3 regions of the Thermanaerosceptrum fracticalcis genome follow, and region 2 is predicted to be linked to each of the others. Evidence: riboswitches for the same ligand, from Rfam matches in the RefSeq annotation. Region 2 holds a riboswitch; each other region holds the start of a gene.

Region 1 (4,207 bases), 1.7 Mb from region 2:
TTTCGGAAGGGGGATTCTGGGATGTAATTTCCTACACCACCAAACCCATTGCTGCCACCCACTCCTGCTGCCGGGCCCTCCATGACCATCCGCGAAATTTGCGGAACGAACAACTGGAAGCCCTCCAAAAAAACCAGGGCATCATCGGCATTAACTTTTATCCCGAATTTTTGGGGAGGGAAATGGTAACCGCGGAAACTGTTATTGAACATATTGAATATGCCGCCGGTGTTGCCGGAGTCGACCATGTAGGGCTGGGTTCTGATTTTGACGGCATAGAGACAACACCTGCCGGTCTGGAGGATGTGAGCAAAATGCCCCTGCTTACCGAACTCCTTTTACAAAGGGGATGGAAAGAAGAGGAAGTGAGAAAGGTCTTAGGAGGTAATTATATTCGTGTACTCCAGCAAGTCTTGCCCCCTGCTCAAAGTTGATCTGCACGTACACACAACTGCTTCTGACGGGGCTTACAGGCCCAGTGAAGTGATAAGACTCGCCAGGGAAAAGGAAATAGAGTATATAGCTATTACCGATCATGATACTACAGAGGGACTGGCGGAAGCCCTCAGGGAAGGCGATGTGCAGAAGATCAAAGTGTTCCCCGGTGTAGAAATCAGCACCGTCTATGAGGAAGAAGAGATTCATATTCTGGGGTATTTCATTAATACGACCAATAAAGCATTACAGTTAACCTTAAGAAAATTGACCGAGGCCAGGCACAATCGTGCCCGGGCCATGGTGAAAAAACTGCAAGAACTGGGATACAACGTAGCCCTGGAAGAAGTTTTAGCCAGGGCAGGACCGGGTGCGGTGGGCCGGCCTCATATCGCCCTGGTCCTCATGGAAAAGGGCTATTTTACAAGGGTGGAAGAAGTTTTTGCCCAGCTCCTTAACCCGGGCTGCCCGGCCTATGTTCCACGCTTTAAGATCTCTCCCTACAAAGCCGTTGCCTTAATCAAAGGAGCTGAGGGTGTACCGGTTTTAGCCCATCCCGGTGAAAATTTCCCCGCCGGGTTACTGACGGAACTAATAGAAACAGGGCTGTCCGGAATCGAAGTCTATCATCCCCATCACCCACCCCATTTAGAAAAATTTTATTATGAACTTGCTCTGCAGTACGGGCTGCTGGTTACCGGCGGTTCAGACTTTCACGGGCACGATCCTGAAGAACTTAATGGATTTGGCTCTGTGCTGCTGCCTTCCTCCTTTATAACAAGGCTTTTGACAGCACAAAGAAGCAAGGACGGGAATCTTGACCGGTAAGTAAATTGTGTGTTAATATAAATGGGTAAAATTCCATATTAATCACAGGTGCATCGCTTAAAAGAGAAGACCGGTGTGAATCCGGCGCGGTCCCGCCGCTGTAATCGGTAACAAATCTCACATACAGCCACTTATGCTTCATCATAGGGAAGGCGTGAGAGGAGAATGACCCGAGAGCCAGAAGACCTGCCTGGTGATTGTAATCAGACCCCGGTGTAGGGTCTATGGTTACCTTTGGATTAAGAAGCAGGGTGCAGTCCTTTGGTATAACCAGAGGACTTTTTCTATTTCTACTACTCAACTTCCATCTTTTTTATCCCCTCCGGGGGAACTTTTAAAAATTACGTCACCGGACGTTTTCATAAATTGGGAAAGACTAGGAATATCCCCTTGGGAATATAATACTAGAAAGTGCATGTTTTCCAAGGGGGATACGACAATGGTCAATGAGCAGGAATTCATCCGCTTAAAAAACCGTATTAAGGAACTTGAGAACCAGGTGGAACATTTAAGAATCAGCCGCAGGGTTTTAATGAATCTGATTGAAAAAATCGAAAAAGAAAAAAGAACGATTCTTAGCCAGTTGGAAAAAGAAAATAAAAGGCTGCAGCATAATAATCAGCGTTATGCCCAGTGGTTGATGAAAAAGAACCGCAAAATTGTAGAGTTGGAAGCCATTTTTAAGAATGGTACCACACATATGATTTCGGAGGAGTTATGGGAAAAGGACACCTAATTCTGGTCACGGGTGCTGCCCGCAGCGGTAAGAGTTCTTACGCCGAATACCTGGCTAATTTGGCTTCCGAAGAGGTAGCTTACCTGGCTACAGCCCAAGCCCTGGATGAGGAAATGGAGGAACGTATTAGACTACATACGGAAAGACGTTCTCATACCTGGCAAACTTTTGAAGAACCTTTTAATCCGGGGAAAGTTATTTTAAACCATTACCGGGAATACAAGGTATGGCTCCTGGATTGTATCACGCTCCTGGTGGCCAATCATTTGCTTTCTAAAGTCCAACCTCAGGATGCTGTATTTATTTCCACTGAAATAGAAGAGTTTATAACCAGGGAAATAGAAAATTTAATCAACGTTGTCCATACTACGGATATCACCCTGATCGCTGTTACCAATGAAGTAGGCTGGGGGCTGGTTCCCCCGGATCCTCTCAGCAGGGCCTACAGAGATATTGTAGGAAGAGCTAACCAGAAACTGGCTCAGGCCGCAGATGATGTATATTTAGTAACAGTAGGTATACCCATGAAACTCAAATCAGCAGCAAACGGAAGTGGGTCGTAAATGCAGGAGAAGAAACTAAGGCCGGGTTTTACCACAGGCAGTGCAGCCACGGCGGCTGCCCTTGCCGCTGCTTTGACGGCTTTAAACGGCATGGAATATGAGAAGGTTACCATTACCACGCCCCTTGGTACACCCCTCCATATACCGGTACAATTTAAGGGTGTAGCGGATGGGCTTGTGACTTACAGTGTCATCAAAGACGGTGGGGACGATCCCGATGTCACCAATGGCTGCGAGATTCAAGCTGCGGTGGCTTTAACAACGGATGAGAGAATCACGATAAAAGGCGGGAAAGGCGTAGGTATTGTGACCAAGCCCGGCCTTTCCACCCCTGTGGGAGAACCGGCCATCAATCCTGTGCCGCGGCAGATGATTATAGATTCTGTAAAAAAATGTTTGCCGCCTGACAAGGGGGCCATCATTACCATTAGTGTACCTTTGGGTGAAAGTATTGCGAAAAAAACATTAAACAGCCACCTGGGAATTATCGGTGGCATCTCCATCCTGGGAACCACAGGTATCGTATATCCCATGTCTGAAGAAGCTTATAAAACTTCCTTAACTCCCCAGCTCGACGTGATTAAAGCCTTAGGTTATGAAACCCTGGTCTTGACGCCTGGACGAATTGGACAAAGGTGCGCTGAACAGTTTGGTTTTTCTGGGGAGTACATTTGCCTCACTAGCAATTATCTTGGCTACATGCTGGAACAAGCAGTGGAGAAAGGATTCCGAAAGCTCATACTTGCCGGACACCCCGGAAAATTAGTAAAACTGGCGGCGGGAGTTTTTCATACCCACAACCGCATGGGAGACGGGCGCCTGGAAGCCATGGCTGCCGCCGCTGCCGTCTTAGATGCTCCGGCAGCGCTGGTTAAAGATATTTTTTACAGCTTGACCACCGAGGCCGCCATACAGTTAATCGATCAGTGGGAAAAAAGAAATGAATTCTGGACGCTCCTGGCCCACAGAGCAATTGAAAAAGTTGGGAAATATCTTTTCCAGGAAGCATCCGTATCTCTTATCTTTTTTAATTACCAGGGACAGGTGCTGGGCTCAGCGGACCCCGGCAACCTGATAGGAGGATTATTAAATGAATAGTCGCTTACATGTGGTTGGCACTGGTTCCGGTTACCCGGACTATACTTTGCCCCTGGGCTTGAAGATTATCAAAAAATGTCAGGTTTTAGTGGGTGGTCAACGCTTTATACATAACTTTGCCGAAGCCCATCATGAGATATTTTATGTGAAAAATAATTTGCCTGATGTTGTGGCGTATTTGAAAAGTATTTATAAAGAAAAAGAAACATGTGTCCTGGTTTCCGGTGATCCGGGTTTTTATAGTTTTTTGGGGTATCTCCGTCAACATTTTGCTGCCGGAGAACTAAACGTGATACCCGGAATCAGTTCTATCTCCCTGGCCTTTGCCAAACTTGCCGAATCGTGGCACGATGCCCGTTTAATCAGTCTCCATGGCCGTTCCCTGGATGCTTTATCCTGCCTGACCCCCGGCCAGAAAATCGCTATTTTAACGGACAATAAAAACACGCCTTCTCTAGTGGCCCAAAAACTATCCACCGTTTTGGGGAATGACTGCCGGGTTACGGTATGTGAGGCTCTGGGTACGCCCCAGGAACGGTTAACCACC
Region 2 (4,207 bases):
AACATTATTGATTCTGGTGCCGACATTGTGGCCGTGGATTGCCCCGGCTGTATACTCAATATTAAGGGCGGTCTGGACAAAAAAGGAAGCAAGATTCAAGTGAAACATACAGCAGAAATATTAAATGATAAATAACATAGAAAAAGGTGCTGGCAAGATAAAACCAGCACCTTTTCTATTAAACCGAATTGTGTGACCGGTAACCAGTAGCCGGAGCCCCTTTAGCGATATTTGCTTTCCGACATCGGATTTTTGTAGCTCGTAGTTGACAGTGAACGAAATGAGGGACATGCCATAACCGTCCCAAGGGAAGCGTAGTTAAACAGACCGTAAAATCTTACCCCCTTCGACACAAGTCTTGGGTAATAGAAATAATATGGGTATTTCCCGGGAAATATGACGAAGGAAATATAGATATGATATACTGAAAACGAAATTTCGCCGAAAGAAATGAAATAACGGGAAAGGGTTGGAACTTTATATGTTTATAGGCGCTCATGTTTCTATTTCCAAAGGTTTGGCTGCCGCCGTAAAAACAGCCATAGAAATGGAAGCCAATACCCTGCAGTTTTTCACAAGAAATCCCCGGGGCGGGAAGGCCAAGGAGCTGGACCCCCGGGATATTTCACGTGCCCACACTTTGTTGGAGGAACACAATTTTGGCCCTTTGGTGGCCCATACCCCATACACCATCAATGTGGCCTCGGCCAAACCGGAAGTAAGAGAATTTAGTATCAGAACTTTAAAAGAGGACTTGAACAGGATAAAACAAATGGGTGTACCCTATCTGGTATTTCATGTAGGCACCCATGGCGGGCAGGGGGAAGAAATAGGTATTAACTTGGTTTGTGAGGGACTGGGGGAAATATTGGCCTCCATACCTGAGGACACTTTCCTCTTACTGGAAGGAATGGCCGGTGAAGGTACGGAACTTGGCTATTCCCTTCGCCAGTTGGGTGATATCATTGCGCGGTGTGACGGGCATCCCCAGCTAGGCATCTGCCTGGATACATGTCACCTTACCGGAGCGGGCTATGACCTGACTAAACTGGAAGAGGTGAAGAAAGAAATAGACGAAGAAATTGGTTTGGACAGAGTTAAAGTCCTTCATTTAAATGACAGCATGTTTCCGGTGGGTTCCCGCCGGGACAGGCACGCCAAGCTGGGAGAGGGGTACGTAGGTTTAAATGTTATCAAAGAACTGGCCTGTGACAAAGATTTTACCCGGATTCCTCTTATCCTGGAGACGCCCAATGATCATGAGGGGTATGCCAAGGAGATAAGACTGGTGAAGGCACTGTGCGCAGGTAACTAGCGGCTGCCTTTGCCAAACTATGACGAGGAGGAAAGTCTGTTTCTGTTTAATGTATATTTTCCCTGAGCAATTCAGTAAAAAGTTTCCTTAGTCCAGGGTAGTTGAATTTTTAAATAATTTTTTCTATAATAAAGACAAAATATAGATGAACTTATCTGGTGCCTCCTTCTGGGGAGGAGAATAGGGAATGGGGTGCAAATCCCCAACGGACCCGCCACTGTAACTGGGGAGCATTTATAAAGAGGCCACTGGTACTCCGGGAAGGCTATAGATGCGGTGAAACAGAGTCAGGAGACCTGCCAGTTAAGGACCACTTGGACGATGGAAAAGTCCACGGTTTTTTGACCGTGGGCTTTTTAATTTATACAAATATGAAATGGAGGGTGTTTATCTTGGGTACCTTACTGAAAACAACACTGGAAAAAATTACGGGTTTGGACCAGGAAGCAATGAATTTAGCCAGGGAAAGACTTGATGGTTTATTAAAACCGCCGGGCAGCCTGGGAAAATTAGAAGAGATTGCTGTGCGTCTGGCCGGCATTTATGGACAGCCTCGTCCTCCCTTAGCCTCCAAGGCCATCGTGATGATGGCTGCTGATAATGGCGTTTACCAGGAAGGTTTCAACGGTTACTCCCAGGAGATTACCAAGGCTGTGGCGGAATTGGCAGGAGCCGGGCTTATCGGCGTGGCCGTTTTAGCACGTCATGCGGGGGCCCGCCTGGTAGTGGTGGATGTAGGTATTAAAGACGAGGTGGAGGGGCAGCACATTATTAAGAAAAAAATAAGATATGGTACTGACAACATCACATGCGGCCCGGCCATGAGCCGCAGTGAAGCGGAACAAGCCATTGAAGTCGGTATAGACGTGACTAATAAGTTGATTCATGAGGGTATTAACATCATAGGGACCGGAGAAGTGGGAATCTGTAATACCACTACCAGTGCAGCTGTCCTAGCTGTCCTTTCTGGCGCTGACCCTGAACTTGTAGTTGGCAAAGGGACAGGTGCCGATGAAAAGGCTTATCAGGCAAAACTGCAGGCAGTGAAAAATGCCTTGGTCGTGAATCGGCCTGACCCAACGGACCCTATTGATGTGGTGGCTAAAGTTGGGGGCCTAGATATCGCTGCTTTAACTGGGTGCTACCTGGCTGCTGCAGCAAACAAAAAACCTGTTGTGATCGACGGTTTTATCGCTGGAACTGCTGCCTTAGTGGCTGCAAAAATAAACCCACTAGTGAAGGAATATATGATACCTTCCCACTGTTCCGCGGAAAAAGGGGCTCAGGTAGTGCTCCAGGCCTTAAATATGGAACCCATGCTGTACATGAATATGCGTTTGGGTGAAGGCACTGGCGCTGCTTTGGCTTTCAACCTGATTGATGCCGCCGTAAAAATAATTAACGAGATGGGCTCCTTTGCTGATTTAGCTTAAGAGGGATTAATCCCTCTTTTTATTATGGAGAAAAGAAATACAAATTACGGAATGGATTGTTAAAATATTGACAAAGTAAAGGTGCAGGATTATGCTTGAAGAGGAATAGTAGATGGGTTAGGAGGAACTGACGATGGAAGTTAACGTGTGTGTTGGAAGTTCCTGTCATTTGAAAGGCGCCCATGCTGTCATTAACAAGTTTCAGGAGGCGCTCGGTGAAGCACCGGTAAAGATTAAACTAGGGGCTAGCTTTTGCCAGGGACGCTGCACGGAAGGAGTTATCGTTGCTATAGATGGTGTGATTTATGAAAGAGTGTCGCCCGATGATGTACCTTCTCTCGTAGAAAAGCACCGGGGAGGATGTGGGATACGGTGACTGATATTATTTCTACGCGACAGGCAGACTGTAAGGACTGTTATCGCTGCCTGCGGGCCTGCCCGGTTAAGGCTATAAGTTTTAAAGGCAACCAGGCAAAAATAGAACCGGACCGCTGTGTGCTTTGCGGCAGATGTGTGGTTGAGTGTCCTCAAAAGGCCAAGATCGTGCGAAATCAAACCTTTAAAATAAAAGACTATTTTAGCCGAAAGGAACCTGTCTATTTAAGCCTGGCACCCAGTTTTCCGGCAAGTTTCACCCAAGAGGCAAAGGGAGTTATGAAGCTCTTGGAAAAGTCGGGTTTTACTAAAGTTGAGGAGACAGCCGTAGGGGCCCGGTATACGGTTAAGGCATATAAGGAAGAGATTGCCAAAAGTAACGGAATTACGAAAATATCAACCTGCTGTCCTGTTGTTGTAAATCTTGTGGAGAAATACTACCCGGAACTAAGGGAGAATCTTTTGCCCGTTCTTTCACCTATGGTGGCTCATGCCAGGCATTTAAAAGAATGCTACGGCAACGGGATTAAAGTTGTTTTTGCCGGTCCCTGTATTGCTAAATTACGGGAGGCGGAGGAAAATGGTCTTGATGCTGCTATGACTTTTACCCAGCTAAAAACCCTTTTAGACCAGGTTCCGATACAAGGGGAGGAGGCTCTTAAAGTATTTCACGAAAGAATGGAGACAAGAATGTTTCCTGTGCACAACGGTGTACTGTATGCCATGAAAGGGCAGTGGGGACTGGAGGAAGAATACTGGTCTATCGAAGGTATTGAGAATTGCTGCGAAATATTAGATGCTTTACGCAAAAAAGATGTCCAGCCAATATTTATTGAAATGATGGCCTGCCAAGGGGGCTGTGTGGGCGGGCCAGCTATAGATTCACCTTATGGCCTTTATAAAAGAAAGGAAAAAGTCAAGGAATTTTACCAGCGGCATCTTCATTCTCCTTCCCGTCCTTTGCTGGACAACCTGGTTATGGGAAAAAGCTTTTCCAGTAAAGCAGTGAGAAAAGAAGTTTTCACCGAGGAAGAAATTAGATCTGTACTGGTTAAAATGGGCAAGTTTACCAAGGGTGATGAAC
Region 3 (4,207 bases), 990 kb from region 2:
CTCTAAAAGAAGCTGCCATATTTCTTGCCTTATTTCCGGGTCCAGACCTGCCGTGGGTTCGTCAAGGACCAACAGTTCCGGCTGGTGCATGAGGGCCCTGGCCAGAAGCAGCCTCCTTTTCATGCCTCCGGAAAAATTTTCTACTTGCCGGTTTGAAATTTTCCAATCCCGTAAATGCCAGTACTTCTCGGATTTTACGGTCCCTTTCCTCTCCCGGGATATGAAAAAGGCGGCCGTGAAACTCCAGGTTTTCCCAGGCTGTTAATTCACCTTCCAGGTTATTATGTTGAGGGATAAGTCCTATTTTGCTCTTAATGCTGTAAAGATCCCGGGAAAAAATCTGGCCAAAGAGCCTGATTTCACCCCCTGTGGGCTTGAGCAAGCCGCATACCATCCGGATTAGCGTGGTTTTCCCTGCCCCGTTAGGACCCAAAAGCCCCAAAAAATCCCCCGCTTCTACCTTCAGCTTTACGGCATCCACTGCAGTAAAGTTGCCAAATTTTTTTGTGCAGTTAATTATTTCTAGCACAGGCATGTTTTCAGCTCCCTTATCTGGCCAGTCCTTTAATAAAAATGCGGGGCAGTCCTTGTTGATCCCAGCATACCTCCACTTCCACCCCGTAAAGGCGCCGCAAATTCTCCGGGTTAATAACCTCCCGGGGGGAACCCATAGCCATAATCTTCCCCTGTTCCATCAACACAACCTTCTCCGCATAGCGGGCGGCCTGAGCCACATCATGAAGGACGGCGACAACAGTAAGTCCTTCTTCCTTGTTCAGTTCCCGCACTAATTCCAACAATTCCAGCTGGTGGGCAATATCCAGGTATGTGGTAGGTTCATCCAGAAGAATTATTTCAGGTTTTTGGGCCAAAGCCATAGCCAGAAAAACCCGCTGTCTTTCCCCTCCTGAAAGTTCTCCCATCCTGCGCAGAGCAAATTGCTGGACCTTTGTCCTGGCCATGGCCCAGGCAATAATCTTCAGGTCTTCCTGGGTATTGCCCCGCCACCATTTCTGGTGGGGGTAGCGCCCGTAACTCACCATATCCTTGACCAAAATATCGGGAGGGGCCACGGCCCCCTGGACCAGAATAGCCAGGCGTCTGGCTAAAGCTTTAGTATCCATGCTGGTGATTTTTTCCTTGCGGTAAAAGACACTGCCCCCATCAGGCTTCAGGTTGCGGGAAAGAAGCTTCAAAAGGGTTGACTTGCCGGAGCCGTTGGGACCCAAAACAGCCATAAAATCCCCTTCATTAATCTCTAAAGACATTTTTTTTAGAACTTCCTTTTTTTTATAAGCAAATTTCACCCCATCAACATTTAAAAGGGCCATCAGCTTTCCCTCCTTAAGAGATAGAGAAAAAAGGGCGCCCCCAGAAAAGCCATAATGATGCCCACGGGCAGTTCTACAGGAGCAAAGGCCAGCCTAGCCACCGTATCGCTGATGGTGACCACCCCTGTTCCCAAAAGGGCCGCTGCCGGCAGAAGAAACTTATGGTCCCCGCCGATCAAAAGCCTGGCTGCATGGGGCACAATCAAGCCGACAAAACCTAAAAGCCCCACCACACTGACAGCACTGGCCGCAAGCAGAGCCGCCACTGCTGTTAATCCGATCCGGACAGCTTCTACTTTCAGACCCAGGCCCCGGGCAATTTCATCCCCCAGGCGCAGAATATTCAATTTTTGTGCACCGTAAAAAGCGATTAAAACCCCTAGCAGGGTATAAGGTAAAATAACCTTGAAGTGGGGCCAGCTGCGGGCGGAAAGACCGCCAGCCATCCACATCAGGGCCCCATGGACCCGGTCGCTGTAAAAAATCATCAGGGCGGAAATAAAGGAACCCAAAAAAGCAGAAACCGCCACCCCGGCCAGGATCACCCGCATAGGCTGAATATCCCCGCCCTTCCAGGCCAGAATGTAAATCAGACACGCTGCCCCCATGGCCCCCAAAAAAGCCACAGGCACCAGCAAGTGAGTATTGTGGGGAAAAACAATGAGGATAATAATGCCGGCTAAACCTGCCCCTGAAGAAATACCGATGATACCAGGATCAGCCAGGGGATTGCGCATCACACACTGGAGGATAGTGCCAGCCAGGGAGAGATTAATGCCCACCAGGGCTCCCACCAGGGTGCGGGGCAGACGAATATTGCGCATCACATGGGCCCAGGGTTCCTGGCTTTCCTCGGTAAAACTTTGCCAGATCTGCCCCAGGCTTATTTCCATAGCCCCTTTACTTAAACTGAAAAGAATACCCCCTACAGCCATCAAGAAAAACACAACCAAAATAAAAAACCGCCATACCCTTAAATCCTTTAACTGTCTAAACAGCTTTTGCCCACCAACTAACATGGACCTAATTCCTGCCCTTCTAACTGGATTTCGCTCCCCTAAAAAAAGGGCCTCAATAATCTAAAAAATATATTGAGGCTGAACTAAAGAAAATTAGTGGAGGGTGTATCAAGAGGGGGCTTTCCTACGGCTATGCCAAGGCCGGGGGGGCTGCACTTCCCTAAAAGCCTTGACAGATGGCCCAAGGTCCACCCCTATCAAAAAGAGACAAGCTCTTTTTTGTAAAAAAGAATGCCCTTTGACGGGCACCAGAGAGTAGAATGTTTGACCGGAAAACAAAAATTAAAGCCTCTTAGCAACGCTAAGAGGCTTCCCCATCAATAAGCAACAGCAAACATGCAGGCTGACATTCTTCCCCTGTCCCCCACAAACTACGTTTAAGGCAGGTCTCCTGACTTGCGGTTCATCCTCCTTACTGCCTTCCCGGGTATGACCAGTGGCATAAAAGTAAATCGTCACCGCTTACAGTGGTGGGTCCGTGCCGGATTCACACCGGCTTCCCTATTCTCCCTTGCTACAGGGCACCTTAAACTGACCATATTCAATTTATTAAGCTAATTACAAGCTAATTATATCTCCCTTTTTTCCATTTGTCAAAACAGATTAATCATTATGCACAAAAACAGGAAACTGGGAAACAACCCTCCCCGCTTTTCTCTCCTGGTGACCCGCCCGGGACTCGAACCCGGTACCCACTGATTAAGAGTCAGTAGCTCTACCAATTAAGCTAGCGAGTCATGGCTAGGGCGAAAGGATTTGACACCCCAATTTATTATTTAATTTAATCATAGCATGTGCTTTGTAAAATAAATTACCCATGACAAAAAGTTATCATCATCTAAACAGCAATAACTCCTTATTTTTTTGCATGAAAATTTCCTTGTTTCGTTATACTACGAGTTAATCTAAAATATGCTAAAATGAAAGTTGCGACAATCTAAAAAAAGTTCAGGTGATGGTCCTTCCTATGCTCACCGATGCGCAAATCAAAGAAGTAACTGTTTTGGAAACAACCTACAGCAAAGGTCTCAAATATTACCAGGACGGCAGCGTGTTGTCCCTTCATTACGACCGCAAGAACAACAGCTTTTTAGCCGTAGTGCGAGGCACCTATAAATATTATGTGAATGTAACGTTCAACAGCAGAAACCAGCTGGACGACTATGCCTGCCAGTGTGAGGCCTTCTTCAGCTACGATGGGGCCTGCAAACATATCGTGGCCGTCATGAAAGCCATTCAGGCCGACTGGCATAAATATTTCGGTACTTTCCAGCCATATGAAACCAAAGGGCCCCAGACAGCGCCAAAACTTCCCCAGGGTGTCCAATCTTTCCTGGATTTTTTCAGCAATAGAACATCTTCTTCCCTTGAGGAGCAAAACACCGTAACGGCCATCCTGAAACCGGAATTTAATTTTTTTTTTGTACCAGGACGGTTCCAAAGTGAGCTGGCTGGAATTTACCGTCGGCAGCGGTAAAATGTACACCGTAAAAGACTTGAAAAAATTCCTGGGAACTTTAGCCAAATCGGAAGAATTTACTTTCGGAAAAAACTTCAGCCTAAAACCTGGTGAGACAAAATTTGATCCTAAATCTGCCGCTCTGCTCCAATTCATCCAAACCATCGAAAGGGACGAAAAGCAACTTCTCAGTGGTCCGGGAACAACCCTTACGCCTATTACCTCAGCCAGTCTCTTTCCATTGACGGAAGAAAGCTGAGACTAAATAATACCAACTTGCTTAAATTCTTCGACCTGATGGGTGAAGACTCCTTCGTTATCAATATCAACAAAACCCTTGCCGATGTAACCAGAATCGTTAGTACCTTCCCTGGAGAAAATCGGTTCCGTCAGCCTGG

Evidence for each region. A riboswitch is a leader RNA that binds a small molecule or an ion and turns the genes downstream of it on or off. The one in region 2 is predicted to bind cobalamin.
Region 1: another riboswitch for cobalamin. It lies ahead of BR63_RS04785 (hypothetical protein); the one in region 2 lies ahead of cobT (nicotinate-nucleotide--dimethylbenzimidazole phosphoribosyltransferase).
Region 3: another riboswitch for cobalamin. It lies ahead of BR63_RS10450 (FecCD family ABC transporter permease); the one in region 2 lies ahead of cobT (nicotinate-nucleotide--dimethylbenzimidazole phosphoribosyltransferase).

Annotation. Positions count from the first base shown of each region.
Region 1 covers NZ_CP045798.1:906,124-910,330, reverse strand. The annotation lists gene BR63_RS04795 (dipeptidase) at 1-434, shown strand, start outside; gene BR63_RS04790 (PHP domain-containing protein) at 397-1,263, shown strand; cobalamin riboswitch at 1,293-1,471, shown strand; gene BR63_RS04785 (hypothetical protein) at 1,703-1,999, shown strand; gene cobU (bifunctional adenosylcobinamide kinase/adenosylcobinamide-phosphate guanylyltransferase) at 1,981-2,562, shown strand; gene cbiD (cobalt-precorrin-5B (C(1))-methyltransferase CbiD) at 2,563-3,660, shown strand; gene cbiE (precorrin-6y C5,15-methyltransferase (decarboxylating) subunit CbiE) at 3,653-4,207, shown strand, end outside.
Region 2 covers NZ_CP045798.1:3,025,372-3,029,578, forward strand. The annotation lists gene ldhH (L-lactate dehydrogenase (quinone) large subunit LdhH) at 1-135, shown strand, start outside; gene BR63_RS15420 (deoxyribonuclease IV) at 482-1,315, shown strand; cobalamin riboswitch at 1,455-1,633, shown strand; gene cobT (nicotinate-nucleotide--dimethylbenzimidazole phosphoribosyltransferase) at 1,708-2,748, shown strand; gene BR63_RS15430 ((2Fe-2S) ferredoxin domain-containing protein) at 2,882-3,124, shown strand; gene BR63_RS15435 ([Fe-Fe] hydrogenase large subunit C-terminal domain-containing protein) at 3,121-4,207, shown strand, end outside.
Region 3 covers NZ_CP045798.1:2,036,686-2,040,892, forward strand. The annotation lists gene BR63_RS10435 (AAA family ATPase) at 1-123, opposite strand, end outside; partial or broken gene BR63_RS10440 (ABC transporter ATP-binding protein) at 109-535, opposite strand; partial or broken gene BR63_RS10445 (ABC transporter ATP-binding protein) at 549-1,265, opposite strand; gene BR63_RS10450 (FecCD family ABC transporter permease) at 1,331-2,350, opposite strand; cobalamin riboswitch at 2,715-2,894, opposite strand; tRNA gene BR63_RS10455 (tRNA-Lys) at 3,012-3,087, opposite strand; gene BR63_RS19365 (SWIM zinc finger family protein) at 3,318-3,827, shown strand; gene BR63_RS19370 (hypothetical protein) at 3,793-4,068, shown strand; partial or broken gene BR63_RS10460 (DEAD/DEAH box helicase) at 4,177-4,207, shown strand, end outside.